One region of the Promicromonospora aerolata genome, then DNA from elsewhere that is predicted to be linked to it. Evidence: riboswitches for the same ligand, from Rfam matches in the RefSeq annotation. Region 1 holds a riboswitch; each other region holds the start of a gene.
The links. Region 1 has a riboswitch for cyclic di-AMP ahead of ACFSL2_RS17035 (C40 family peptidase). Riboswitches for the same ligand answer to the same signal wherever they lie in the genome.
Positions count from the first base shown of each region.

Region 2: another riboswitch for cyclic di-AMP. It lies ahead of ACFSL2_RS20250 (C40 family peptidase); the one in region 1 lies ahead of ACFSL2_RS17035 (C40 family peptidase).
Region 3: another riboswitch for cyclic di-AMP. It lies ahead of ACFSL2_RS09225 (C40 family peptidase); the one in region 1 lies ahead of ACFSL2_RS17035 (C40 family peptidase).
Region 4: another riboswitch for cyclic di-AMP. It lies ahead of ACFSL2_RS23510 (C40 family peptidase); the one in region 1 lies ahead of ACFSL2_RS17035 (C40 family peptidase).

Region 1 covers NZ_JBHUHF010000001.1:3,826,445-3,833,553, reverse strand. Annotated here, with positions in the region: gene ACFSL2_RS17060 (hypothetical protein) at 1-135, opposite strand, end outside; gene ACFSL2_RS17055 (class I tRNA ligase family protein) at 723-2,651, shown strand; gene ACFSL2_RS17050 (ion transporter) at 2,648-3,490, opposite strand; gene ACFSL2_RS17045 (GlsB/YeaQ/YmgE family stress response membrane protein) at 3,701-3,967, shown strand; gene ACFSL2_RS17040 (hypothetical protein) at 4,015-4,917, shown strand; gene ACFSL2_RS17035 (C40 family peptidase) at 5,064-5,813, opposite strand; cyclic di-AMP (ydaO/yuaA leader) riboswitch at 5,815-6,011, opposite strand; gene ACFSL2_RS17030 (hypothetical protein) at 6,177-7,088, shown strand.
Region 2 covers NZ_JBHUHF010000001.1:4,522,445-4,529,553, forward strand. Annotated here, with positions in the region: gene ACFSL2_RS20225 (MFS transporter) at 1-208, opposite strand, end outside; gene ACFSL2_RS20230 (MarR family winged helix-turn-helix transcriptional regulator) at 205-648, opposite strand; gene ACFSL2_RS20235 (MHYT domain-containing protein) at 797-1,648, opposite strand; gene serC (phosphoserine transaminase) at 1,768-2,877, opposite strand; gene ACFSL2_RS20245 (metal-dependent transcriptional regulator) at 2,961-3,677, shown strand; cyclic di-AMP (ydaO/yuaA leader) riboswitch at 3,854-4,028, shown strand; gene ACFSL2_RS20250 (C40 family peptidase) at 4,031-4,825, shown strand; gene ACFSL2_RS20255 (universal stress protein) at 4,990-5,961, shown strand; gene ACFSL2_RS20260 (aspartate aminotransferase type Ic) at 6,046-7,109, opposite strand, start outside.
Region 3 covers NZ_JBHUHF010000001.1:2,034,871-2,041,979, reverse strand. Annotated here, with positions in the region: gene ACFSL2_RS09250 (four-carbon acid sugar kinase family protein) at 1-224, shown strand, start outside; gene pdxA (4-hydroxythreonine-4-phosphate dehydrogenase PdxA) at 248-1,297, shown strand; gene ACFSL2_RS09240 (DeoR/GlpR family DNA-binding transcription regulator) at 1,321-2,106, shown strand; gene ACFSL2_RS09235 (cysteine hydrolase family protein) at 2,196-2,780, opposite strand; gene ACFSL2_RS09230 (purine-cytosine permease family protein) at 2,777-4,201, opposite strand; gene ACFSL2_RS09225 (C40 family peptidase) at 4,432-5,235, opposite strand; cyclic di-AMP (ydaO/yuaA leader) riboswitch at 5,235-5,389, opposite strand; gene ACFSL2_RS09220 (FAD-binding oxidoreductase) at 5,544-6,893, opposite strand.
Region 4 covers NZ_JBHUHF010000001.1:5,301,292-5,308,400, reverse strand. Annotated here, with positions in the region: gene cydC (thiol reductant ABC exporter subunit CydC) at 1-694, shown strand, start outside; gene ACFSL2_RS23525 (ABC transporter ATP-binding protein) at 750-1,676, shown strand; gene ACFSL2_RS23520 (ABC transporter permease) at 1,673-2,437, shown strand; gene ACFSL2_RS23515 (phytoene desaturase family protein) at 2,517-4,097, opposite strand; cyclic di-AMP (ydaO/yuaA leader) riboswitch at 4,229-4,394, shown strand; gene ACFSL2_RS23510 (C40 family peptidase) at 4,396-5,316, shown strand; gene ACFSL2_RS23505 (NAD(P)-dependent oxidoreductase) at 5,444-6,421, shown strand; gene mutM (bifunctional DNA-formamidopyrimidine glycosylase/DNA-(apurinic or apyrimidinic site) lyase) at 6,494-7,109, opposite strand, start outside.

The DNA.
Region 1 (7,109 bases):
GCAGGTGGCGGCGATGAGATCGCTTGCACCCCACGCGTCGGCGAGGCGGTAGAGATTGACGGCATCGCCGTCCGCGTACGCGCGCAGGTATTGGGCGCCCAGACGAACAAGTTCGGGGTGCTCGGTGTGTTCCATGCAGCCCAGACGCGCGAGACGCCGGGATGTCACAGCACTTGTGGGAGTTTCTTCGATTTCTTCTGCTCTGTCCGGTTTCGAGGGCGTGCCGACCGTATGGCACCGCGGTATCTGGCCGCTCGTCCCGCGGCGTTCACCGTGCGCCGTGCGACAGGATCCGGTAGGTGTGTGACCCAGGCCACATGAAAAAGCATCCTCAGTGCTGTGACTTCCGGGACGTGCCTGCGTCCTAGGTGCGACGCGGACGACGTTCGGACCTCGCTGGGGGCGGGCCGAGCTGCGGCGCGTCGGACGGGAGCCGTGGCTCGGAGTGCGCTGGGGGCACGCCGAGCCACGGCCCCCGTTCTCGGCGCGAGCGCCGGCTCGGACCTCGCTGGCGGCGGACCGAGCCGGCGCTCGCACCTCTACGTCATGCCTTTACGCCGTGCGGCCGGCCCGCATATCGTGGGGGCATGCGCCACGCACGCTCGCTCCTCGCCTAGCCGCATCGGATCCGCCCTCGATCGGGCACAACCGGTGCGGCCGCCCCTCCTTGCGAGGGGCTTTTTCGTGCCCGGACCCGATCGACGCACCGGAGGACGAGAGCGATGACCGAGACGTACCGCACCCCAGGCCCGCCCGGAGAGGTCCCGGCGGAGGGCCACCTGTTCCAGGCGTCCGACGACGGCGCCCGTCCACGCCGCTATGTGTTGACGATGTTCCCGTACCCGTCGGGCGACCTGCACATGGGCCACGCCGAGGTGTTCGCGATCACCGATGTCGTGGCGAGGTACTGGCGGGCCAAGGGTTTCGACGTGCTCAACCCGGTCGGCTGGGACTCGTTCGGCCTGCCGGCGGAGAACGCGGCGATCCGCCGGGGCGAGCACCCCGCCGTGTTCACCGAGGCGAACATTGCCACCCAGGCGGCGTCGATCCGTCGCTACGGCGTCTCGTTCGACTGGTCGCGGCGGCTGCACACGCACGAGCCGCAGTACTACCGCTGGACCCAGTGGCTGTTCGCCCGGCTGCACGAGCGCGGTCTGGCCTACCGTGCCGCGGCAGAGGTGAACTGGTGCCCGAGCGACCGGACGGTGCTGGCGAACGAGCAGGTCGTGGACGGCACGTGCGAGCGCTGCGGAACGGCCGTCGTCGGCCGCACGCTGACGCAGTGGTTCTTTCGCATCACCGCATATGCCGATCGCCTGCTGGACGACATGGCGGTGCTGGAGCCGGGCTGGCCGGCGCACGTGCTGACGATGCAGCGGAACTGGATCGGCAGGGAGCACGGGCCGGCCGGCACCACCTACCGGCTGCACGACTGGCTCGTCTCGCGGCAGCGCTACTGGGGTGCGCCGATCCCCGTGGTGCACTGCCCGGCGTGCGGGGAGGTGGTGGTGCCGGACGACCAGCTGCCCGTCGAGCTGCCGTACCTGGAGGGCGACCAGCTGGTGCCCGGCGACGTCTCGCCCCTGGCGGGGGCGCACGACTGGGTGCGGACGACCTGTCCACGGTGCGGTGGTCCGGCCGAACGGGACACCGACACGATGGACACGTTCGTGGACTCGTCCTGGTACTTCCTGCGCTACCTCTCGCCGGGCTACGACGGTGGCCCGTTCCGCCCGGAGGACGCGGCCCGGTGGATGCCCGCGGCGCTGTACGTCGGCGGTGTGGAGCACGCGACGATGCACCTGCTGTACGCGCGGTTCGTCACCAAGGTGCTGTACGACATGGGCCTGCTGCCCTCACCGGAGCCGTACGCCCGCCTGCTCAACCAGGGTCAGGTGGTCAACCGGGGCCGGGCGATGAGCAAGTCGCTGGGCAACGGCGTGGACCTGGCGGCGGAGCTGGACCGGCACGGGGTCGACGCCGTGCGGCTGGCGATCCTGTTCTCGGGGCCGCCGGAGGACGACGTCGACTGGGCGGACGTGTCGCCGGAGGCGATGCGGAAGTTCCTGGCCCGGGTGCTGCGCCTGGTGCCGTCCTCGTGGTCGAGCCGGTCGAGATCCGGGCCGAGGGGTGCCGGCGCCGACAGCCTGCGCCGGGCGGTGCACCGCACCGTGCACGACGTCGACACGCTCGTCGCGGCCGGGCGGTTCAACGTCGCCCTGGCTCGGCTGATGGCGCTGGTCGGCGAGGTGCGGCGGGCTGGGTCGGCCGGCGCCGGTGTGGCCGACGGGGACGGTGAGCAGGTCTACCGCGAGGCGGTCGAGGCGGTGGCGGTGCTGCTCGGCCTGTTCGCGCCGCAGACGGCCCAGGAGCTCTGGGAGCGCCTGGGGCACACGACGCCGGTGGCGGGCCGACCATGGCCCACCGTGGAGCCGGAGCTGCTGGTGACGGCCGACGTGGAGGGAGTGGTCCAGGTGGACGGCAAGGTCAGGGACCGGCTGTCGGTGCCGGCGGACATCGCGGCGGCCGAGCTGGAGCGGGCCGTGCTGGCCCGTCCGGCCGTGACGCGGGCCGTCGGCGGGCGGCCGGTGCTGCGCGTCGTGGTGCGGCCGCCCCGCCTCGTCAACGTGGTGGTGGCTCCACGCCGTTAGGAGTCGGCACGGTCCTCGCCGACCGTCGCGCGCAGCGCGCGCAGCGCGCGCAGCTCGGCGAGGATCTCGCGGTTCTGCTCGGCCAGGGCGTCGAGCCGCTCGTCCTTCTGCTCGTCGTCCTTGCGCTCCTCGTCGGTGATCTCCTCCATGCCGCTGACGATGACGGCGATGAACAGGTTCAGCACCGCGAAGCTGACCACCAGGATGTAGAGCACGAAGAAGACCCACGCGGAGGGGTGGGCCACCATCACCGCGCGCGCGATGTCCGGCCACGCCTCGCCCGTCATGGCTTGGAACAGCGTGAACAGCGAGATCCAGAGGCTGCCGAAGTACTCCTCGGAGGTCTCGCCGAACAGTCCGGTGGCGATGACGGCCGACACGTACATGACCAGGATCAGCAGCGCGCCCACGGCACCCATCCCGGGTACGGCGCGCAGCAGGCCGTCGACCACGCGGCGCAGGGACGGCACCACGGTGATCACGCGCAGCACCCGGAGCACCCGGAGCGCACGGAGCGCCGAGAGCGAACCGCTGGCCGGCAGGAACGCGACACCGACGACGAGGAGGTCGAACACGCTCCACGGGTCGGTGAAGAACCGCCGGCCGTTGGCGAACAGCCGCAGGAGCAGCTCGACGACGAAGAAGACGAGCATGGCGTGGTCGATCGTGTGCAGCACGGACAGCGCCGTCCCCGTCACCATGGTCTCCGCACCCAGCACCAGGGCGTTCGCCAGGATGACGCTGAGCACCAGGCGGCTGAACCACGTGCGTTCGAGCAGGATGCGGACCCTGCCCCGTAGCGTCCGCGGCTCGGCCTCCGCGCCGATCACCTGGTTCATCGACTCCCCTTGTCCGTCACGTGCCCGGAGGCCACGCTCCGGTACCACTTCTCGCACTTGCCCGGGCGAACTGTAGCGCGCCGATGGTCCGCCGATTCACCGGGCGCATTGTCCGGATATGCGCCTGATTCGGCGGGTCCGGTGGCGCGTTCGTTCAATCGGTGCTGGGGTGGTGCGCAAGCAGTCAAACCACTCTGGAGGAAACACACCATGGGCTTCTGGGCCTTTCTTATCCTCGGACTGATCGCCGGCGTCATCGCCCGCATCGTCATCCCGGGCAAGCAGCCGGGTGGCTTCTGGCTCACCCTGCTCCTCGGTGTGCTCGGCGCCATGCTCGGCGGCTGGTTGGGCGGCCTCATCTTCAACGTCGACCTGATGGAGAACTTCTGGTCCTGGTCGGCATGGCTCACCTCGGTCGTCGGCGCCATCATCGTGATCCTGATCGTCCAGGCGATCTTCGGCCGCAAGAAGGCCTGATCGCAGCATCCCGCGGCCGCGCCGTCATCGTCGTCCTCCTGGCGTCGTTGACCGGTGCGGCCGCGGTCTCGTGTGCGGCGGGCGGCCCACGGCCGCCGTCGTCCACCGTGGGCCCGGTACCCGACGACGTCGGCCCGCACCTCAGCGTCGAGGTGGAGCAGGGCCGTACGCAGTACGCCGACCGCGAGATCCTCCTGGCGGTCACCAACGGCTCGGACCGGACGATGACGCTCCTGGCCGGGGCGTTGCACGCCGACGGGTTCGGGCCGTCGCACCAGACCAAGGACCGCCCGCGTACCCTGCGGCCGGGCGCGACGCGGGACGTCTACGTCGGGCTGGGCGAGGCGGAGTGCACGGGGTTCCCGGCAGGGCCCGCAGAGCCGGAACCGGACGCCACACCGTCCGCCACGATCACGGTGGCCCTGGGCGAGGGCGACGACCACGGTCCGGCGACCGACCTCACGGTCCGCGAGGTGCGTGACACCGCCGGGCACCTCGCCCGCAACCACGCCGTGGACTGTGCCCGGGCAGCGGTGGAGACCGGCGTGCGACTCGCCGTGCAGCCCGACGTGCCGGTCGAGATGCGCGACGGCGAGCTGACGGCGTTCGTCACCGTGCGGGTCGAACCGGTCGACGGCGGCCCCGAGGTCACGATCGACCACGTCACCGAGACCACCCTCCTGACCAACCCCGACACCCGCGGAGGCGCCGCGGGCTGGACGGGGCGCAGGCTGGACGGGCAACGGTCCGGCGAGATCGTTCTTCCGGTGGTGCCCACCCGCTGTGACGCGCACGCCGTGGGCGAGGACAAGCGCGGCACGTTCCTCCCCGTGCTGGCGAGCGTCGACGGCACGGCGCAGCACGTGTTCTACGTGCCGATGCCGGACGCCGCGCGCGCTGCCCTGTACGACTTCATCGGGGACAGCTGCGGCTGGCCGGAGGCGGAGTAGCCGGGCCGAGCCCGACGTCACATGAGCCGGTGATCGACCCGGGCACGCGAACGGCGCCGCCTCCGGTGCCGGACGGTGACCCGGCACGGAGGCGACGCCTCGCGGTGCACTGCTACGGCGCTCGCGCGCCGGTGACTCAGACCACGTCAGACGACGCGGATGAACGTCGGGTTGTTCTGCCACATCTCGGTGTAGCGCACGGGCATGCCGGCGGCCCACGCCTCGATGACCATGCCGTCACCCGCATACAGCGCGACGTGGCCGGGCGTCCAGACGATGTCGCCGGGCTCGGGGGTGGTCACCTGGTAGCCCGAGTTGAGCTGGGCGGTGGACTGGTGCGGCAGAGGCACGCCGAGCTGGGCGTACACGTACTGGATCAGCCCCGAGCAGTCCATGCCCTCGGCCGGCGAGTTACCGCCCAGCACGTACGTGATGCCGAGGTAGTTGAAGGCGATATTGATGGCCTGCTGGCCCACCGGGACGGGGTCCGGTGCGTCGACCGAGACGACGGCAGGGCCTTCGCCCTCCTCGCCGCTACCCGTCTTGCCGTCCGCGTCGGACGAGGTGCCCAGGGCTTCCATCTCGATCGGCATCTTTGCGTCGGCCGGGACGGTCACGGTGGGGGAGTTCACGACGGCCTGCTTGGCCACTGCGGTGAGGGAGTTCAGGTCGACCGAGTTGAGCTTCGCCGTCTTCACGTCGGTCTTGAGGTCCATCGCCGGGGCCGCGTGGGCCGTCGTCGCGATGGTCGAGATCAGAACGCCACCTGCAGCTGCGGCGATGGCGCCGCGGCGGGCGACGGTGCCGGCGTTCTCCGTGGCGGTACGAGCAAGGATGGTCAGTGGTGTCATGGCCGGCCGGCTGTCACGATGCCGGCCGCGGATGGAGTTCGTCACCTAATGTCTCCTGTACCGCCTGCGAGGTCAGCTGTCGGGTTCGGGTAGGAGTACACACCCGGCCGCACGGCTACTGGGGGGTTCCGTCCGGCTTCACCCCGAGGGTGACGATCGTGCTGTCACCCGGGAAGTGGGTCCCCCGCTCCTGTCTCGAACGTCTGGTCATGAACCGGTGACAGGATTCGGCGTCCGGCTCACGGCTCCACCGTTGCGGGGGAGCAGAAGTCAAAGTACACACGTTCACGGAAAAAGTCACGATCGGGTTACGCATTACGGTCTGACCCCACGAAGGCGCAGATTTACGCCGTTCCGGTCTTGAGTGGTTATGACCGGCATCACACACATCCGCTACCGTTCGGCGGCATGGCCGAAAGTGCGTACCGCATCTCCGCCTGGTGGGTGCTTCTCATCAGTGCCGCCGCCTGGTGGCTCTGCGGCTTCCTCCCCTGGCTGCTTCAGGCGTTGTACGAGGTCACCGGCCTTGTCGGCGGTCCAGCGGTGGGCGGCGCAGGCTTTCTGCCCCTCCCGTACACCGCCGACGACGCGGTGGCCGGCCTGGTCGTCATGGCCCTGATCGGCGGCCTCCTCGGGGGCGCCACGGCAGGCATCCCGGCGTCGGCCAGGGCGGGGGCCGCCGCGGCGATCGTGGGCACCGTGCTGGCGATGGCCGCCACCGGTGGCACCTCCTGGTGGCTCGCGCTGCGGGGGAGCGTGCCCGGTGACGGTGCGCCGTTCGGGATGCTCGTGATCACAGGCGTCGCCGGATCGGTCGGTCTGGCGGCCGGCCTGCTGACCGCGCTCGGCCCTGCGCCCCTGCGTGGTCTCGCACTGGCGCTGCCGGTGGTGCTCGTCGACGGCTGGCTCTGGGGCCTCCTGCCGGGCAACGCGGTGTCCCCCACCGGCACGTGGTGGCTCTTCGCGGTGGCCCTGGGCGTCGCGTTCGGGCTCGCCGTGGACAGCAAGCCGATCGAGCTCCTGGGCTGGCTGCCCGCCGCCGCCGTCGTGTGGGTCCTGCAGGCCACCTGGCCGGCCCTCCTGGCCGTGCAGGAGAACATCTGGCCCGGGTCCGAGCTCACCGAGAACCCGCTCGTCGCAGCGGACATCGTCTGGAACGAGCTCGCCTCGGCGGCGATCGTGCCAGACGGGCACCAGCTCGGCGCCTGGGTGGTCGCCCTGTTGCTCGGCGCCACCATCGCGGCCCTCCGGCTCTCGCGCGAGGCGGAGCGGAAGACCGGCGAGGAAGCCGAGGACGAGCTCTCGCAGGCCTGGGCCTGAGACTGCTACCGGCCTCCGGTC
Region 2 (7,109 bases), 700 kb from region 1:
GCCCCGCCCAGGCGGACAGGAAGATGTGGGGGATGAACTGCAAGGCGGTGACGATACCCACGGCGACGCCGGAGTTGTTCGTGAGGAGGGTCAGTACGACCCAGTCCTGGGCCACGCGCTGCATCCAGGTGCCGATGTTGGCGACGAGAGCGCTGGCGAACCAGAGGCGATAGTTGCGGTACTTCAGGCTGGCGAAAGTGGCGCTCATCGAGCGGCGATCCTGATCAGGAGCTCACTGGCTCCTGCGAGGATCTCTCTCTCCTCTCCGGTCAGGGTGGACAGCTGTTTGGTGAGCCAGGCGTCGCGCCGGCGCCGGGTCTCGGCGACCTCGCGGGAACCTGCGGGAGTGAGCCGTACGACGACCTGACGGCGGTCCGTCGCGTGCTCCACCTTTTCGACGAGGCCGAGCTCCGTCAGCGTGTTGACGGCTCGGGTCATCGACGGGGGCCGGACGCGCTCGTGCTCGGCGAGGGAACCGGGGGACATCTCGCCGTGCTTGTGGAGCACCGTCAGGATCCCGAACTGGCCCTCGGGGAGATCGGCCTCGCCGCGTTCGGCACGCAGGCGGCGGGAGACCCGGGTCAGGGCGACGCGGAGGTCGCCCCCGACGGTGGCCGGGCTGCGGCTGGATCTGCGGGAGCTCGACACCGCTCCAGTCTAGATCATTAGCCTTGCTAACGGTACGTGGGTGGGGTCACACCCGCCCGCGCGCACGGGTCGCCCCCCCCCCCCCCCGACGAGCGGAGCGCCCGCCCCACGAGGGGACGGGCGCTCCGAGATCGCTGCCGGACGGAAGTCAGTGCGCGCGATGCGTCTGCGCGAACTGTGCGGGCCCCGGCTGCGGGTCCTGCCGGACGTTCTCGAACTGCTGGCCCTGCTCGCTGTGCGCCTTGAGCCGGTTCTCGAACTCGGCCTGCGTGCGCAGCTCCTCCTCGGTGGGCCAGAGGCCGATACCGAGGATGAGCAGGAACGTCACGACGCTCACCGCCATGACGAGCGGCACGAGAAGCTGCATCGTCGAGGCGCCGGCGGGGACGCTGTCGATCGGGTTGATCACGGTGACACCGGCCATGCCGGTGTAGTGCATGCCGGTCACGGCAAGTCCCATCACCAGGGTGGCGATGATCGTGGCGAGCGTGCCGCGGATGTGCACGGTGCACCACAGTGCGGCCGTGGCCGCGACGATCGCGATGACGATCGAGGCGACGACGTAGACCGGGTTGTAGACGACCTGCGCCGACATCTGCATCGCTTCCATGCCCATGTAGTGCATGGCCGCGACGCCGGCGCCCGCGAGGGCACCGCCGACGAGCATCGCCGCGAGCTTCCGCTTGCCCAGCTCCGTGATGAACAGGCCCGCTCCCACCACGACGATCGCGATCGCCGCGCTCAGGAGGGTCTGGGGAATGTCGTATCGGATGGTCACACCGGAAGCGGAGAACCCCAGCATGGCGACGAAGTGCATCACCCAGATGCCGGTGCCGCCGAGGGCGATGGCGCCGAACACGAGCCACGCCGCGCGCGTGCCGCCCGAAGCTGCTCGGGCTCGGGACGTGCACGCGAGGCCCGTCGCCGCGCCGGTACACGAGATCGCGTACGCCAGCAGAGGCGTCACGATCCCGAAGGTGAAGTGGTCGATCACTGGCATGGTGTTTGAACAGCCCCTCGAATGGTTCCCTCTGTTGCGGAAACGTTACAGAGTCCCTCTGTCTCGGACAATAGGCAGAACCCGCCGTCCAAGGGATATTGCGGACGTGATCATGCTGGTCAGGCGGTTTCGACGAGGTAGTCGACGCACGCGGTGAGCGCTGCGACGTCGTCGGGATCGACGGCCGGGTACATCCCGACCCGGAGCTGGTTGCGCCCGAGCTTCCGGTACGCGAAGACATCCTGCACCCCGTTGGCGCGCAGGTCCGCGAGCACACGGTCGACGTCGATCTCCGCGGCGAGGTCGATGGTGCCGACCACCGGTGACCGCTCCTCGGGGCGCGCGACGAACGGCGTCGCCCACTCCCGGGCCCTTGCCCAGGAGTAGAGGATCTCCGCGGACGCCGCGCTGCGCTTCGTCGACCACTCGAGCCCGCCCTGGTCGAGCAGCCACTCGACCTGGTCGGCCAGGAGGAGCAGCGTCGCGACGGCGGGCGTGTTGAGCGTCTGGTCCTGGCGTGAGTTCTCGAGGGCCGTCGTGAGCGACAGGAACTCCGGCACCCACCGTCCCGAGCCCTCGATCCGCGCGGCGCGCTCGACGGCAGCGGGGGAGAGTACGGCGAGCCACAGTCCGCCGTCGGCCGCGAACACCTTCTGCGGTGCGAAGTAGTAGGCATCGGTCTGGCTGAGGTCGACGGGCAGCGCACCGGCTCCGGACGTCCCGTCCGTGAGCACGATGGCGCCGTCGGACCCGGCCGGCCGGAGCACCGGGGCGACCGCCCCCGTGGAGGTCTCGTTGTGCGGGGTTGCGTAGGTGTCCACGCCCTCGGCCGTCTCGAGGTAGGCCACCGTGCCCGGCTCCGCCGCGATCACCTGGGAGGGCTCGAGGAACGGGGCTCGCGACGTCGCGGCGGCGAACTTGCCGCCGAACTCGCCGAAGGCCGCGTGCTGCGCCCTGCGCTCCACGAGGCACAGGGTGGCGAGGTCCCAGAAGGCCGTGGCGCCTCCGTTGCCGAGCGCCACCTCGTACCCGTCGGGCGCGCCCAGCAGCTCCGTGACACCCTCACGAATGCGGTGCACCAGGTCCTTCACCGGCGCCCGTCGATGTGACGTACCCAGCACGTGCGCGTTCGCCACGAGATGATCGACCTGTCCCGGGCGCACCTTGGAGGGGCCGGAGCCGAAACGGCCGTCGGTGGGCAGCAGGTGTGGCGGGATAGTCAGTGGCACAGAACTAGACTAGAACCTGGGCCGACGCCCGGGCCGCACGTGTCCAGGGCGACTGGGCGGCTGTGCGCATGACGGGAGCTGACGTGACGGATCTGATCGACACCACCGAGATGTACCTCAAGACGATCTACGAGCTCGACGAGGAGGGCATCACGCCCCTGCGCGCGCGCATCGCGGAACGCCTGGGGCATTCCGGACCGACGGTGTCACAGACTGTCGCGCGCATGGAGCGCGACGGGCTGGTGATCGTGACCGGCGACCGGCACCTCGAGCTCACCGAGCTGGGCCAGGACAAGGCCATGCGCGTGATGCGCAAGCACCGTCTCGCCGAGCGCCTGCTGACCGACGTCATCAAGCTCGACTGGGAGCACGTGCACGTCGAGGCCTGCCGCTGGGAGCACGTCATGAGCGACCTCGTGGAGAAGCGCCTGGTGGGCCTGCTCGACCACCCGCACCACGACCCGTACGGCAACCCCATCCCGGGCCTGTCGGAGCTCGGTGAGGCCTATACCGACGTGCCGTTCCTGAGCGGTGTGATCTCGCTGCCGTCGGCGTTCGAGGCAGCGGCGAAGAAGGGGGTCAGGGGTGAGCCGCTCGCGGCGTCCCTCACCCGTATCGCGGAGCCGCTGCAGACCGACGTGGAGCTGCTCGCCCGCTTGTCCGACGCCGGCCTGGTGCCCGGCTCGCGCATCACCGCCGAGCACAGCGACGGCACCTACACGGTGACGGTCGACGGCGCGGGTACGGCGCTGGAGCTCGGTGAGGACCTGGCCCGCCACCTCTTCGTCGCGACCGCCTGAGCCGGTTCGCCGACCACCTGAGTCGGTTCCGAACCGTCCGGTTTGTCGGAAACCTGCCACCCAAGGTACGACACGTCATGGCATTCGTTGCCGGAACGTGACATTGAGGGTGAGGTCCGGTACGTTCAGACCGCTCCCGCGGAGTTGTTCGTGGGGGTCCTCGGACGGACGCCGAACTCTGTCACCGGCCGGGGTCCAATACGACCGCATGACAGAGGCGGGGGACCCACCAACGGGCGCCAGGGTGCGTCCTCGGGGTGAAGCCGGGCACTCCTTCGGGATTGCACGGCCGGGTGATTTCTCCCACCCGAACCCGACAGCTGACCTCGAAGGCGTACAAGGAGAGGTAATACGTGACTGCACGTACGACTCGCGCTCGTCATCGGGCTGCGCGACGACCAGTAACTCCGCTCACCGAACTCGCCCAGAACGCCGCGGTCGGCCGCCGTACCGCCGTCGCCGCCGCGGGTGGCGCGCTTCTCGTCTCGACCTTCGGTGGCGCGATGGCCGCACAGGCCGCGCCCGTCGAGGCCGGCCACGCGAAGATGAACTCGGTTGACCTCAACGCACTGACGTCGCAGGCCCGCCAGGCGCTGACCAACGCCCCGGTCGTGACCGTCGCACCCGACGCCGAGCTCAACGTGGAGAAGGCCGCGGTCTCCGTGGTCTCCGCCGCCGAGAACGAGGACTACCAGGCAGAGCTCGCCGCCGCCGAGGCTGCGGAGGCCGCCGAGGCTGCTGCCGCCGAGGCCGCTGAGGCTGCCGAGGCCGCTGCCACCACGACGGCCGCGTCCGTGGACGTGCCCGCGTCGGCGATCGGCAACTCCGTGATCTCCGTCGCGAGCCGCTACGTCGGCGTCCCGTACGTCTCCGGCGGTTCCTCGCCGAGCGGGTTCGACTGCTCCGGCTTCACCGCGTACGTCTACGGCCAGCTGGGCATCCCGCTGCCGCACTCGTCGGGTTCGCAGCCCAGCTACGGCACCCAGGTGCCGGCGTCCGAGGCGCAGCCGGGCGACCTGATGTGGACCCCCGGGCACGTCTCGATCTACGCCGGTGGCAACACCATGATCGACGCGTCCAAGCCGGGCACCGTGGTCGACTTCCGCACCATCTGGCAGTCGAACCCCACGTTCATCCGCATGGGCTGACCCCAGCCGCGCACGACCACCAGCCAGAGCGCCTGTCCGGACCATCGGGCAGGCGCTCTGTCGTGCCATCGTTCTGCAGTCGTCATGCCTCCGGATACCCACAACGTGCCCGCCGCCGGTAGCGTTGGGAGTGCAATGGTGCTTGGGCGAAGAAAGGTCTGGCGATGACGCGATCCGAGGTCGTACTGGTCGGGGTGGACGGATCGGCCGCTAGTCTGCATGCGCTCGACTGGGCGACCGCCTACGCACATCGTGTGGGTTGGTCGCTGCACATCGTGTGCAGCTATTCCCTGCCGTCGTTCACGGCCGCTTCGCTCGACGGCGGGTACGCCGCCCTCGACGACACGACCATCCAGGAGGGCGCCAAGTCGGTGCTCGCCGAGGCCGAGGCCCGCGTGGCCGACGCCGGGGTGCGTGCCACCACCGAGGTCGCCACCGGCGACGCGGCGGGTGTGCTCGTGGAGCTGTCCGCCGACTACGGGCTCGCCGTCGTCGGGACGCGCGGCAGGGGTGGATTCACGGAGCGGCTCCTGGGCACGGTGTCGTCCGCGCTACCCGCGCACGCCCAGTGCCCGGTCGTCGTGGTCCCGCTGCGTGCGGAGGCCAACCGAGGCGTCTCCTGGAGCGTGCCGGGCACTGCTGCCGGCGGTGCGGCAGAGACACCGACCGCCGTCGCGCCCGGCGCTGCCGAGATCCGGGAGGTGCGCCGCATCGTCGTCGGCGTGGACGGGTCGCCGCAGGCGGAGCGTGCGCTGCAGCACGCGATCGTGCAGGCCAACGCATGGGGCGCGGAGCTGACGGCGGTGACCGGCGTACCCGTGGGGAACACCGGCATGCTGGCGTGGCTGCCGTCCACGATCGACCGTGAGCAGGTGCTGGCCGACATCGCGGTGGGCATGGACGTGCTGGTCGACCGGTACGAGGCGGAGAACCCCGGCCTGCGGATCCGGCGGATCGTGCTGGACGGTACGGGCGCCGAGCTGCTGACGGAGTTCTCCACGGCGTCCGACCTGGTGGTGGTGGGCTCGCGTGGCCGCGGCGGGTTCCGCGGGCTGCTGCTGGGCTCCACGAGCCAGGCCGTGCTCCACCACTCGGCGTGCCCGGTGTTCGTGGTCAACAAGCACTGCAACGACTGACCGGTCAGGCGCCCTCGAACGTGTCAGACCCTCAGGTCACCGGAGTGACCTGAGGGTCTGACACATCGGGGCGGTGCTGACAGGTCAGTCGACGTGGGCGGCCTCTGCGGCCGCCAGCAGCACGCAGGTGGCCACGCCGTCCATCGCCGTGCGCACCTCGTCCAGCGGGGGCATCGAGGGCGCGAGGCGGACGTTCTTGTTCTCGGGGTCCTTGCCGTACGGGTAGGTGGCGCCCGCCGGCGTGAGGGCGATCCCCGCCTCCTTGGCCAGCTGCACCACGCGCGAGGCCGTACCCGGTGCCACGTCGAGCGACACGAAGTAGCCGCCCTTGGGCTCGTTCCACGACGCGACGTCGTACCCGCCGAGGCGCTCGGTCAGGATCTGCACCACGGCCTCGAACTTGGGCGCCAGGATCTCGCGGTGCTTGCGCATGTGCTCCCGCACGCCGTCGGCCGAGCCGAAGAACATCGCGTGCCGCAGGTGGTTGAGCTTGTCCGGGCCGATCGACGCCACCGACAGGTGCTTCTTGTACCAGGCGATGTTGGCCGGCGAGCCTCCGAGGAACGCGACACCCGCGCCTGCGAACGTGATCTTCGAGGTGGACGCGAAGAGGAGCACCCGGTCCGGGTGGCCTGCCTCGGCAGCCAGCGCGATGGCGTCGGGGCTCGTCACCTCGTCGTCGGTCAGGTGGTGCACCGCGTACGCGTTGTCCCACAGGATGCGGAAGTCCGGGGCGGCGGTCGGCATCGAGACCAGAGCACGGGCGACGGCGTCGCTGATGACCGCGCCGTCCGGGTTCGAGTAGGTGGGGACCACCCACATGCCCTTGATGGTGGGGTCCGACGCGACGAGCTCGGCCACGGCGTCGGCGTCCGGACCGTCCGGCGTCATGGGCACGGGGATCATCTCGATGCCGAGGGCCTCGCACACGGTGAAGTGCCGGTCGTACCCCGGGACGGGGCAGATCCAGCGCACCTTCTCCTCGCGCGCCCACGGCTTCGGCGACTCGGGGAAGCCGAACAGCTCGGCGAACGTGACGACATCGTGCATGAGCGTGAGCGACGCGTTGCCTCCCGCGAGAAGCTGCTCCACCGGTACGTCGAGCAGCTCGGCGAAGATGCGGCGGACCGCGAGCCCGCCGTCCAGCC
Region 3 (7,109 bases), 1.8 Mb from region 1:
TCGCCGCCCTCGGCGGCCGCGGCATCGCGGTCGAGGACGAGGTGGTCCCGCTGGCCGTGGCCGGTGAGGTGGTCGGCGGACCGTGGGACGGGCTGCCGATCGCCACCAAGGGCGGGCTCGTCGGCGGCCCGGAGGCCGCCGTGCGCTGTCTCGACCACCTCGCCCGGGCCGCCGCCCAGCGGGCACGCTGGGTACGGACCGCCGTGCCCCAGAGCAAGATCTGATGAACACGCTAGGAGAGAACGCCATGACACGACCCGTGCTCGCACTCACCGTCGGCGACCCCGTCGGCATCGGCCCCGAGATCACGCTCGCCACGCTGGCCGAGCACGCCGGCGACCCGGCGCACCACGGCATCGCCGTCGGCGACCTGGCCGTGCTCGACCGGGCACGTACCGCGCTGGGTCTCGACGTCGAGCTGCGGGCCGTGAGCTCGTGGGACACGGAGCCGGCGGGTGCCGGCGTCGTCGACGTCTTCGACATCGGGGTGCTCGGCACCGACGTGCCCGCCTGGGGACAGGTGGACGCCCGCGCCGGCCGTGCCGCCGTGGTCGCCATCGAGGCGGCGACCCGGGCCGCGCTGGACGGCGCGATCAGCGGCGTGGTCACCGGACCCATCAACAAGGAGGCCATCTGGGCGGCGGGCAGCGAGCACCTCGGGCACACCGAGATGCTCGGCGCCCTCACCGGCGTCACCGAGCAGGACACCATGTTCGTGGTGCGCAACACGCACCAGCCCGACCACCACCTGCGCATCTTCTTCGCCACCCGGCACCTGTCGCTGCGCAAGGCGCTCGACAAGATCACGCGTGAGACGCAGCTCGGCTCGATCCGGCGGGCCGCACAGGCGCTCGAGATCTTCGGTGTGCCCGCGCCACGGCTCGCCGTGGCCGCGATCAACCCGCACGGCGGGGAGAACGGCGCTTTCGGCGACGAGGAGATCGTCCACCTCGCGCCCGCCGTGACCGACGCGCAGGCGCTCGGGCTGGACGTGGCCGGCCCCATCCCCGCCGACTCGGTGTTCCACCACGGCCTCACCGGCCGGTACGACGGCGTCCTGTCGCAGTACCACGACCAGGGGCACATCGCGGCCAAGACGTTCGACTTCGACGGGACCATCTCCGTCACGGTCGGCCTGCCCATCCTGCGCACGTCGGTGGACCACGGCACCGCCTTCGACATCGCGGGCCAGGGCCTCGCCGACGCGGGCACCATGCGCTCCGCCTACCTCGCCGCCGTCGAGTACGCGCCGTTCGTCGACGGCATCCGCGCCGCGTACCGGCCGGCCGACGCGTGAGCGTGCCCGCAGGTTCCGAGTCGATGCGCCAGAGCACCCGCGACCGCCACGACGAGCTGCTGTCGCTCATCCGCAGCGGCACCACCCGGGTGGAGGACCTGGCGGAGGCGCTCGCGATCTCCGAGTCGACGGTGCGCCGCGACCTCGCCCGGCTGGGCGCCGAGGGCCTCGTCACCCGCACCTACGGTGGCGCGACCTCGGAGTCGAGCTTCCACGAGCGGGCGCTGGCCGAGCGGATGCGGGTCCAGCTGCCCGCCAAGGTGGCGATCGGCCGGCGGGCGGCCGAGCTCGTGCCCGACGAGGGAACGATCTTCGTCGACGCGGGCTCGACGACGGGTCAGCTCGCGGAGAACCTGCGCGGACGGGACGGGCTGACCGTGCTGACCCGGGGGCTCGAGGTCGCTCTGCTGCTCGCGGGCTCGCCGGGTCTCGACGTCGTGGTGGTCGGCGGCAGCGTGACCACCAAGAGCCACGGTCTGGTCGGGCCGCTGACCACGGGGGCCCTCGAACGGTTCATGGTCGACGTCGCGTTCCTCGGCGTCGACGCCGTCGACCCGCTGGACGGCGTGGGGGAGGCCACCGCGCTGGAGGCGCAGGTCAAGGAGGTCGCCGCCCGGCGGGCCCGCCGGACCGTCGTGCTGGCCGACTCCACCAAGCTCGACCGGGGCGCGGTGCCCGCGTGGGCGCCGCTGCCGGCCGGCTGGACCCTCGTCACGGACGGACGGGACGAGGAGGTGCTGCGGCGGTACCGGGGCGCGGGGGTCGTGGTGGAGACGGTCGAGGCCGAACCGCAACTTACCGAGCACTGAGCCGGACCACCATGCGGTTGCTGCCAGAACAACGGCGTTCCTGGCAGCAACCGCATGGTCGTCGCGGGCCGGCCGGCCGGTCGACCCCGTCAGTCGGCGGCGAGGAGCGCGGCGACCGTCGTGACCTCGATCAGCGGCGCGTACAGCCGCATGACGTCCAGCGCCCGCTCGTGGTCCTCCGGTGTCGACCCGGCGCAGGCGTCCGCGACGACCAGCACCCGGCGGCCCGCGTCGGCGGCGGCGAGCGCCGTCGAGATGACGCAGCAGTCCGTGGCGACGCCGGTCAGCACGAGCTCGCCGGCGGAGCGGGTGGCGGCGTCCAGCTCGGGTCCCCACTTGCCGAACGTGGTGCGGGTGACCACGGGCGCCCCGGCGGCGGCGACGTCGGCCAGGTCGGTGATCTCGTACAGCGGGTCGTCGGCGGGCACGAGCGCGAACGGCCACTGGTCGAAGTAGGCGCGCCAGGCGCCGTCGGGCGCGGTGGGGGCGACGTACCGCGTGAGGACCGTGCGGTCCGCGAAGGCGGGGAGCAGGCGGCGGGTCCCCGCGAGGGCGGTGGGGTAGTCGGGGGAGGCCCACGGGCTGGGCGGGCGGGCGAAGACGTCCTGCATGTCGATCACGACCAGCGCAGCGTCCGGCCCGGGCGGCACCACGACGGCGTCGGGCACCGTCATCGCTCCTCCTGGCGGCGTACGACGCGGGCGCTGAGCAGGAGCGTGCCGGCAAAGCCGATGGCCAGGGCGACCAGCACGCCGAGGTTGGCCCATCCCCAGTTCCCGTCGACCCCGCCGAGCGGACCCAGCAGGTAGCCCTGCCACGCCAGCCACGGCGCGTAGGTGTTGGTCACCAGGCCCCAGCCGACGGCGGTGCCGGCCAGCACCAGGAAGACGGCGGGCCAGTTCACCGACCCGTACCGGCCGGCGGCGTCGTAGAGGTCGGCGTCGGCGTAGTCGCGGCGCCGCAGCAGGATGTCGGCGAGCAGCACGCCGCACCAGGCGGCGACCGGTACCCCGAGCGTGATGAGGAAGCCCTGGAAGGGGCCGATGAACGAGTCGGCGACGAACACGACGTAGACGGCGCCGACGATCATGAGCCCGCCGTCGATCGCGGCCGCCACCCAGCGCGGTGCGGGCAGCCCGAGAGAGAGCAGCGCGAGTCCGGAGGAGTAGATGTCGAGCGCCGCGCCGCCGATCAGGCCGGCCAGGGCCACCACGACGAACGGGATGAGGAACCAGGTGGGCAGGAGCGTGGAGAGGGCCCCGATCGGGTCGGCGCCGATCGCCTCGTTCAGGTCGGGGTCCGAGCCGGCGAGCAGCAGGCCGAACACGAGCAGCACCACGGGGGCGAGCGACGCGCCGAGGGTGGTCCAGCCGACGATGCGGGGGCCGGAGGCGGAGCGGGGCAGGTAGCGGGAGTAGTCGGCGGCCATGTTGACCCAGCCCAGGCCGAACCCGGTCATCATGAACACGAGCCCGCCGATGACCTGTGGTGCGCCGCCGGCGGGGATCGCGGCGACGGTCGCCCAGTCGACGTGGTCGGCCACCAGGATGATGTAGACGACGGTGAGCACGGCCGTGAGCACGGTGATGATCACCTGCAGCCGCATCACGAGGTCGAACCCGAAGACGCCCGCTGCCACCACGATGCCCGCCACGACCACGAGGGCGACGACCTTGGTGACGGTCCCGCCGCCCCAGCCGAGGGCACCGAGCACCGTCGACGTCGCGAGGGTCGCCAGCGCCACCAGCACCGTCTCCCAGCCCACGGTGAGGATCCAGGACAGCAGGGAGGGGAGCTTGTTGCCGCGCACGCCGAACGCCGCCCGGGACAGCACCATGGTGGGCGCCGAGCCGCGTTTTCCGGCCAGCGAGATGAAGCCGCAGAAGAGGAACGACGCCACGATGCCGACGATGCCGATGACCACCGCCTGCCAGAACGAGACCCCGAACCCGAGCAGGTAGGAGCCGTAGCCCAGCCCGAGCACGGACACGTTGGCCGCGAACCAGGGCCAGAACAGGCTGCGCGGTGACCCGCGGCGCTCGGACTCGTCGATGGTGTTCAGGGCGTTGGTCTCGACCGCCGTGGGGACGCTCATGGCGGTGATCATGCCATCCGGCCCGGGGTACGCACGAGGGCCCGCACCGTGCCGGTGCGGGCCCTCGTGGTCTTGCTGGTCGAGCGGGGCGTCCGGCTCAGCCTCAGTTCATGTCGGCTGAGCCTGCGCTGCGCCTCCGGCTCAGCCTCTGTTGATTTCGGCTGAGCCTGCGGCTCCGCTCCGGGCGCGTGCCTCGTTCCTCGGCCCGCACCCTGCGCTGCGCCTCCGGCTCAGCCGACGCGGATGAAGGTCGGGCTGTCCTGCCAGATCTGCGACTCGTGCACCGTCTGGCCGGGCACCGGCGCCTCGATCTGCATGTCGCCGCCCGCGTAGATGGCGATGTGGCCGGGGCTCCAGATGAGGTCGCCCGGCTGCGCCTCGGCAGCCGAGACCACGGTGCCCGCGTAGCGCTGCTCCGAGGAGGTGCGCGGCAGGTCGATGCCGACCTGTGCGAACACGTAGGAGGTGAAGCCGGAGCAGTCGAACCCGGCCGGGGTGTTGCCGGCCCAGACGTACGGCACGCCGATGTACTGCCGGGCGATGGAGACGACGTCGGTGGCGGCGGCCGGTACGGCCTCCTCGACGACCTTCTCCACGGGCTCGGGGGCAGGCTCCTCGACGGGCTCGGCCTCCTCGACGACCTCCTCGACGACCGGCTCGGGCTCCGGTACGGGCTCCGGCTCGGGGGCCGGCGTCACCTTGATGGTGCCGGTCTCGAGCGTGAACTTGCTGTCGGCGGCCACCTGCACGGCCGGTGCCGTGGTCACGGCCTCCGCGGCCGCGGCCTGGGTGACCGAGGTCTGCGAGGTCTGCGTCAGCGCGTCGACGTCGACCGTCGCCGTGCTGTGGTCGGCCACCGGTGCGGCGTCGGCGGGGACGCTGAGCAGGGTGACGACCAGGCCGGAGCCGGCGGCGACGACGGCGCCCCGACGTGCGGCACCGGAGATGCCCCGCGCCGCGGCACGGGTCAGGGGGGTCAGCGGGGTGATGGGTTTCCGAGCAGCACGATGGCGCCCAGGCGTGCGAGTAGTCACGTGGTTCTCCTGACGCCTACGAGGTGAGCTGTCGGATTCGGATCGGAGAATGACCCGGCCGCGGTACTACCTGTGCGGCTTCACCCCAAGGACACCGATGGTGCCCACTTACGTGGTTCCCCCGTCCCTGTCATCCGGTCAGTGCAGATCCCGCGGCGGTGACAGGGCTCGGCGTCCGCCTCGAGTGGTCGCGGCCTTCCCGCGAACCGGAGCGACGGTAACCCCGATCGGCCCCAAAGTCACAATCGCATTACGGCTGTCGAGACGGTCAGTGTTCGCCTTGACCGGATTGTCCGACATGAGATACGTCACTCGGCTATCTCCGGCCGCACGTTGTGATTGGCCGCAAACAGGTTGTTCGGGTCGTACTGCCGCTTGACCGCCGCGAGCCGCGCGGAGGTCCGGGCGGGGTAGACGGCGGCCACGTCCTCGTCGGTCGTCGACCCGAGAAAGTTCGCGTACGCGCCGCTGAGGTGCGGCGCGAGCTTGTCCCAGAGGGCGTCCAGGCCCGGACGTGCGGCCTCGACGACGGGCTCCGGGCCGCCGACGATGGTGGCGACCAGCAGCTCCGCCCGGCGGTGCGCGTAGGCGGTGGCGTCGTCGGCGACCCGCGAGACGGCGCCGCCCAGGCTCCGGACGGCGATCGACGGCGATCCGGGTGACGTCCCCACCTCGGCAAGGATCTGCAGGGCCTCCGGCGCCGACTCCCGGTCGACGAACCCGTCGTGGCCGACCAGCCGGAGACCCGGCGGCAGCTCGCCGCCGTCGACCAGGACGTCGGCATAGGCGCGCGGCGCGACGTCGTCCTCCAGGACCGTGCCGAGCCGGCGGAGCGGGTCGACCGCCCGTGCCGCGAGGTCCGCGTCGTTGCCGTCGAACGCGACGTGGAGCTCGACCGGCGCCGCGTGGCCGCCGGCGAACGGGTTGGCCAGGTTCACGAGGGAGGTCAGCTCCTCGGGCGCCGTGCGCAGGTGGCCGGCCCAGCCCTGGAGCACGGCAGCGGCCTCCGCCGCCGGGAAGGTGATCTTGCCGAAGAAGATCTCCGTGGTCGGGTGGGCCACGAGCTCGAAGGCGGTCACGATCCCGAGATTGCCGCCACCCCCGCGGACCGCCCAGAACAGCTCCGGGTGCTCCTGCGCGCTCGCGGTCACCACCGACCCGTCGGCGGTGACCAGCTCCACGGCGACCAGGTTGTCCAGCGTCAGGCCGTGCTTGCGCACCATCCAGCCGATGCCGCCGCTCAGGGTCAGACCGCCCACGCCGACGCTCCTGGTATCGCCCGAGGAGATCGCGAGGCCGTACGGGTCCAGCACGTCGGCCACCCGGCCCCAGGTCGCGCCGCCGCCGATGCGCACGAGGCGGCGGTCCTCGTCGACGAGCTCGACGTCGGCGAGCGCGCCGAGGTCGATCACGGTGCCGCCGTCGTTGGTGCCGAAGCCGGGGAAGCTGTGGCCCCCGCCGCGTACGGCGAGCGGGACGCCGGCGCCGGCCGCGAACCGGACGGCCGCCTGCACGTCGCCGACGGTCCTGGGGCGCAGCACGGCGGCCGGGCTGCCGGCGACGAGCCTGGTCCGGCTCGCCGCCTCGTACCCGGCGCCGCCCGGCACGATGATGTCGCCGGCGAAGTCACGGCGAAGGGTCTCCAGCTCTGGGGTCATGACGTACCTCCTGCAGGGGACTGGTGCGCGAGGCACCGGACCCACAAGAGACGCCGGGGACCGGGTGAGTGTGACAGCGGGCCGGGTGACCCGCACCACACCTGCGTCGCCGACCACCGATCCCGGTCTGGCGACGACGCGGTTCGTCGGCCCGCACAACTGGCCCCTCGCCTCCTTGTCCGGCCGGACGAACACTGCGCGCGGGGCTTTCCCTAG
Region 4 (7,109 bases), 1.5 Mb from region 1:
GCTGATGACCGCCGCCGGGCTGATCCCGCCAGTCGGTGGAACGGTCTCCGCGTGGTCGGCAGAACGTCAGGAGGTCGGCATTCCGAGTTACCGATCATCTGACGTTCTGCCGACCACACCGACCACACCGGCCACACCGAGCGCCCCGACCAGCTCAGGCCGGCTGTTCGTGGCCGAGGACGGGCATCTGTTCGACACCACGGTCCTGGAGAACCTGCGGGTGGCCCGCGGAGACGTCACGGCCGCCGAGGCCCGGACCGCGCTCGAGGCCGTCGGGCTGGGGACGTGGCTGGCCGCGCTGCCCGAGGGGCTGGACACCCTGGTCGGTACGGACGCAGCGGCGGTCTCCGGCGGTGAGCGCCGTCGCCTCCTGGTTGCCCGCGCCCTGCTCTCCCCCGCGCGGGTGCTGCTCGTGGACGAGCCCGCCGAGCACCTGGACGGCCGCACCGCGGATGCCCTGGTGAGCGCGGTGGCGGCGCACGCGCGGGCGACCGGGCGTGCGGTGCTGCTGGCGACGCACCGGCTCACCCCGCTGGCGGCGGCCGACGAGGTGGTGGCGCTCGGGGTCGGCGAGGGGGTCCGGGCGAGGGGTACGCACGCGGATCTGCTGCGGACCGACCCCGACTACGCGTGGTCGGCCGCGCAGGAGACCGACCTGCTGGACCCCGACCGGCCGGCCGCCGAACCAGGGTGAGAACCGGGGGCATCCCGGAGCCGCTCCGGCCGACCGCCGCCCTAGCGTCGTCGTCATGATCACCATCTCGGCGCTGACCAAGCGGTACGGGGACTTCACGGCCGTCGACGACGTCTCCTTCACGGCGCGGCCCGGCCGCGTGACCGGCTTTCTCGGGCCGAACGGCGCGGGCAAGTCCACGACGCTACGCATCCTCACCGGACTGGCCGAGGCGACGTCCGGCACCGCGCAGGTGCTCGGCCGCCGGTTCGCCGACCTGCCCAACCCGGGGCGGGAGGTGGGGGTGCTCCTCGACGCGTCGGCCCAGCATGCCGGCCGCACCGGACGGGAGTCCCTGGTGCTCGCCCAGCGCACCCTCGGCCTGCCCGCGGCCCGCGTGAGCGAGACGCTCGACCGGGTGGGCCTCACACCGCAGGAGGCCAAGCGGCGCGTGGGCAACTACTCGCTCGGCATGCGCCAGCGGCTGGGGGTCGCGACGGCGCTGATCGGCGAGCCGGAGGTACTCATCCTCGACGAGCCGGCCAACGGCCTCGACCCGGCCGGCATCCGGTGGATGCGGGACCTGCTGCGTGACTTCGCGGACGACGGCGGCACCGTGCTGCTCTCGTCCCACCTGCTCGCCGAGATCGAGACCATCGCCGACGACATCGTCGTGATCGGCGGCGGGCGGGTCGTTGCGGGCGGACCCAAGTCGGAGCTCCTGGCCGGCGTCGGCACCCTGGTCCGAGCCGACGACGCGGCGGCGCTGACCGCGGCGCTCGAAGCCGCCGGGCAGACGACGTCCCGCACGGACGACGGTGCGGTGCTCACGGACGCGAACCTGGCCGACGCGGGCCGCGTCGCCTTCTCCGCCGGCGTGCCGGTGACCGAGCTTCGGGCGGCCGACGGCGTGGGCCTCGAGGAGACCTTCCTCGCCCTCACCGCGCCGACCCAGCGGGACACCGCGCCCTCCGCCCCCACCACGACAGGAGCCGCCGCGTGAGCACGCAGCGCACCGCGCCCATCCCGTTCCGCCGGCTCGTCGACGTGGAGCTGCGCAAGCTGGCCGACACCCGGTCCGCGCTCTGGCTCCTGGTGAGCATCGCGCTGGTCGCCGTCGGCGCCGTCGCGGTCCTGGTCCTGTTCGCTCCCTTCCAGGCGACCTATGCCGACCTGGCCAACGCGGTCGCCTACCCGCTCGGGCTGCTGGTGCCGATGGTGGGCCTGCTGTCGGTCACGGGCGAATGGAGCCAGCGGGGTGCGCTGACCACGTTCACGCTCGTCCCCCGGCGCGGGCGGGTGATCGCCGCCAAGGCCGCCTGCGTGGCCGGGCTCACACTGGTCGCGACGGCACTGACGTTCGGGCTGGCCGCCTGCGGGGCCCTGCTGAGCGCGGCGGTCGAGGGGACGGCGCCGGTGTGGAACCTGTCCGTGGCCGACCACCTGTACCTGTTCACCTTCCAGGCCGTCGGCGTGGCCGTCGGGTTCACGCTCGGCACGATCCTGCGCCGGTCGTCCGTCGCACTGGTGGGCTATCTCCTGTTCGCGCTGGTCGTACCCTCGCTGTCCAGCCAGCTGGCCATGGCCGTGGAGTGGTACGGCGCCGCCGCGCCGTGGCTCGACCTCACGCACGCCCAGTACGCGCTGCTCGGCGAGACCGTCACGGGCGAGCAGTGGACCCAGCTCGGCCTCACGGCGGCACTGTGGATAGCCGCCCCGTTCGCCGCCGGTCTGTGGCGGCTCCGGCGCGCCGAGATCCGCTGACTGCGCTGGTCAGGCTGACCGGGCGAGAACGGGGTTGTGTTCCTCTGAGCACCGTTCAGGAACACAACCCCGTTCTCGCCTACTCCGTCAGCACCGACATGGCGGCCGCCCGGCCCGGGATCCCGCTCACGCCCCCACCCCGGCGCGCGCCCGCACCCGCCAGCAGGACCCGCGGGTGCGCAGTCTCGACGCCCCAGCGCCCGGCGTCGTCGTCGGACTCGGCGAAGGGCCAGCCGAGGTCCCGGTGAAAGATGTGCCCGCCCGGCAGCCCGACGTCGCCCTCCAGGTCGACGGGGCTGCGCACCTCGAGGCAGGGGGCGCCGTCGGCGTCGAGCGCGAGCACGTCCTCGATCGGCTCTGCCAGCACCGAGTCCAGGGACGCGAGCGTCGCCCGGAGCGCCTGGTCCCGTGCGCCGTCCGGGTCCGCACGGAAGAGGCGGGCCGGCATGTGCAGGCCGAACAGGGTGATGGTCTGCGCGTCGGTCGCGGCGAGCTCCCGGCCGAGGATGGTCCGGTCGGTCAGGGTGTGGCAGTAGATCTCGCTCGGCGGTAGGTCGGGAACCTGCCCGGCGGCCGCCTGTGCATGCGCGTGCTGGAGCTGGGTCAGGGACTCGTTGACGTGCAGGGTGCCGCTGAACGCAGCGACGGGGTCGACACCGTCGCGCAGCCGGGGCAGGCGGGTCAGCAGCATGTTGACCTTGAGCTGGGCGCCCTCGGGGGAGGTGCCGGGCGCCGCGGGCTCGCCGCCGAGCAGCCGGTCCAGCTCCGCCGGGGCGCAGCCGGCGAGCACGTGCCCCGCGGTGACGCCCTGCGTGCGTCCGTCGGCGTCGGTCCAGGCGACCTCCGCGCCCGCGGTGCCGGGGTCCACCGCGGTGACGGTCGCCGAGGTGACGATCGTGGCGCCGGCCGCCAGTGCGGCGTCGCGCAAGGCGCCCGAGACGGCGCCCATCCCGCCGACCGGCACGTCCCAGTCGCCGGTCCCGTTACCGATGACGTGGTAGAGGAAGCAGCGGTTCTGCCGCAGGGTCGGCTCGTCGACGTCGGCGAACGTGCCGATCAGACCGTCGGTGGCCGCGACCCCGCGCACGACGTCGTCGGCGAAGGTGCGGCGCAGCGCCGCACCGAGGGGCTCCTCGAAGAGCGAGCGCCAGGCTTCCTCCCCCACACCGTCGACCACCCGGTCGCGCACGACCGAGCGTGGGAGCAGCGGCTCGGTGAGGGTGGGCGCGAGGCGTCGGGCCACCTCGCCGGTCATGGCGTAGAAGCGCCCCCAGGCCTCGAAGTCGGCGTCCGACCCGGTGAGGTGACGGAAGGAGGCGCGCGTGACGGCGTCGTCCTGGCTGTCGACGAGGAGGCCGCCGTCGGCCACGGGTGTGTAGGAGGACCAGCGCCGGCGCTTCAGGGTGATGGGGAGCTCGAGCTCCTCGACCACCTGTCGCGGGAGGAGCGAGACGAGGTAGGAGTAGCGGGAGAGCCGTGCGTCCACCCCGGCGAAGGGCTGGGCCGAGACGGCGGCGCCGCCCACGTGGTCCGCTCGTTCGAGGACCAGGACCGACCGGCCGCCACGGGCCGCGTAGGCCGCGGCGGTGAGGCCGTTGTGGCCGCCGCCCACGACGACGACGTCGTACCGGGAACGCATGGAATCTGGCATGCACGTCATAGTCGCATGGGGCACTGATTACCAGCGAGGTTCCATCACAAGTTGGTATGTGACCTAATCGTGACATTTGCTCGATGGGCGGGTACGGTCATGACACCTCGCCAGTAACGGTGGGGTCCTGGTCCGGACGCCGAGCCCTGTCACCGGATCTGAGCAGCTACGACGTGACAGGGACGGGGGAACCAAGTAGGCCGGGCACGTGAGTGTCCTTGGGGTGAAGCCTCCTTGCGAGGCCGGGTGATCGCTCTCCCCATCCGAACCCGACAGCTCACTTCGTAGGCGTCCGAGGAGATCACTGGTGACCGTACTCACCGACCGCACCCATGACTGGGCGGACGACCAGGCAAACCGTCCCAGCAGCCGGGGCAGGCACCGCGCCGACGGCCCCGCGCTCACCCCCTTCACCGCACTGACCCAGACCGCCGCCGAGAACGCTGCCCGAACTGGCGCCATCGCGGTCGTCACGTCCGGCATGCTGGCGTCGGTCTTCACGCAGACCGCCCACACGGCGCCCCCCGAGACGCACACGCAGACGACGCTCGCCAACGCGACGCCGGTCAGCAACACCGTCGACTCCACGACCCGGGCCGGCTTCACCGAGAACCTCGTCACCAAGGTCGAGGTCACGCAGAACGCCGACTTCTGGGCCGAGCGCGGACGCGTGTCGGTGACGCCGTACGCCGAGACCGAGGCCGGCATCGCCGAGGCCAAGGCCAAGGCGGAGGCCGAGGCGCGCGCCGAGGCGGAGGCGGAGGCCGAGGCGAAGGCGAAGGCCGAGGCCGAGGCGGCCGCAGCAGCCGAGGCCGCAGCAGCCGCTGAGGCCGAGGCCGCCGCCGAGGCGGAGGCTGCTGCCGCCGTCGAGACCGTCGCCGACACCTCCGGCCTGGGCCAGCAAGCCGTCAACCTGGCCCTCGAGTACGTGGGCGTGCCCTACGTGTGGGGCGGAGCCTCCCCCAGCGGCTTCGACTGCTCCGGACTCATCCAGTACGTCTACGCCCAGCTCGGGGTCGACCTCCCGCACAGCTCGAGCGCGATGTCGACCGTCGGCTACCAGGTCTCCGCCGCCGAGGCCCAGCCCGGCGACATCGTGTGGACGCCCGGCCACGTCTCCCTGTACGCCGGCAACGGCATGGTCGTGGAGGCCCAGCAGCAGGGCACCCCCGTGCAGTACGGCGAGATGTGGCAGAACAACGCGGTGTTCATCCGCGTCACGGGCTGACCGCTTCTCGTACAGTTCTCCAGACCGGCCACGGGGTGGGTCGCACCGGACGTCCGGTGCGACCCACCCCGTGCTCGTCCGCGAGCACCGCGTTCGTCCATGAGCACCGTCCGGTAACGTCCCGGGCGTGAAGATCCTCGTACCGGACGTGCCCTTCGACCTCGACTTCCCGGCGCTCCTGCCCGACGCCGGAGCCTCCTTCGCTCCCGGCGGCCCCGACGTCGTCGCCACGTACGCGATGAACGACCCGATCCCCGAGGAGCACACGGACGCCGAGGTGCTGGTCACCTGGTCCAGCCCGCCCAAGATCGTCGCCGACGCCGCCCGGCGGCTGCCCCGGCTGCGCTGGGTGCAGACGCTCTCCGCCGGGCCGGACGTCGCGCTGGGAGCCGGGTTCGGCCCCGACGTGGTCATCTCGTCGGGCCAGTCCCTGCACGACGACACCGTCACCGAGCATGCCCTGGCCCTGGTCCTCGCGTCGGTCCGACGCCTCGACACGTCGCTGGCCGCGCAGCGGGAGCACCGCTGGGCCAAGGAGATCGCGTTCGCCCAGGCGGATCCCGTCACGGGCCGCGAGTACACGCTCGACGACGCGCGTGTGACGATCTGGGGTTTCGGTTCGATCGCCCTGCGGCTGGCGCCGCTCCTGACCGCGCTCGGCGCGCAGGTCACGGGCGTCGCCTCGCGGGCGGGCGAACGCTCCGGCTACCCCGTGGTGGACGCCGCCGGCCTGGACGCGCTCCTGGGCGAGACCGACCTGCTCATCTCGCTGCTGCCGGCCGTCCCGGCCACCCAGCACATTCTCGACGACCGCCTGCTGCGCCTGCTGCCGCCGTCGGCGCGCTTCGTCAACGTCGGCCGCGGCGCGACGGTCGACGAGGCGGCACTGGTGGAGGCCCTGCGGTCCGGGCGGCTCGCCGGTGCGGCGCTCGACGTCATGGAGACCGAGCCCCTGCCGGCCGACTCCCCGCTCTGGGACGCGCCGAACCTGATCCTCACCCCGCACGTGGCAGGCGGGCGGCCGCGCCGCGCGGCGCGGTTCCTGGCGGACCAGCTCACGACCTGGCGGGCGGCCGGCGACCTCCGCAACGTAGCCCCCCGCTGACCCTCCGTTGAGTGCTGGGTATGTGCGGGCTATTGGGCCGCATGCCAACAGATAGCCAGCACTCAACGAGGATTACGGGGTGCGGGTGCGCGGGGCGGGCTGGCAGACCGGGCAGCTGAATGATGAGCGGTTCATGAACGCGTCGCGGCGGACCAGAGCGCCGCAGCGGCGGCACTCCTCGTTCTCGCGGCCGTACACGGCGAGCGACCGGTCGAAGTAGCCGGACTGCCCGTTCACGTTGACGTACAGCTCGTCGAAGCTGGTGCCGCCCTGGGCGAGCGCCTCACGCATCACCTCGGCCGCCGAGTCCAGCACCCGCCGCACGTCCGCGACCCTGAGCTTGTCCGTCTGGCGTGCCCAGTGCACCCGCGCGCGCCACAGCGCCTCGTCCGCGTAGATGTTGCCGACGCCGGACAAGACCGTCTGGTCCAGCAGCGCGCGCTTGACCTGTGTCCGACGGCGGCGCACCCGCCGCACGAGGTCGTCCAGGTCCAGGTTCGGGTCGAGCAGGTCGCGGGCGATGTGCGCGACCGGCTCCGGCAGCAGGGGCAGGTCCGAGCCGTGCCCTGCCGGGACGGCCGACGGCGGGGTCGCGCTCCCCCGGGTCGGGACGTGGTCGTGCACCAGGTCCTGCACGCTCAGGTGTCCGAAGGTGCGCTGGTCCACGAAGTCGAGGTATCGCGCGCCG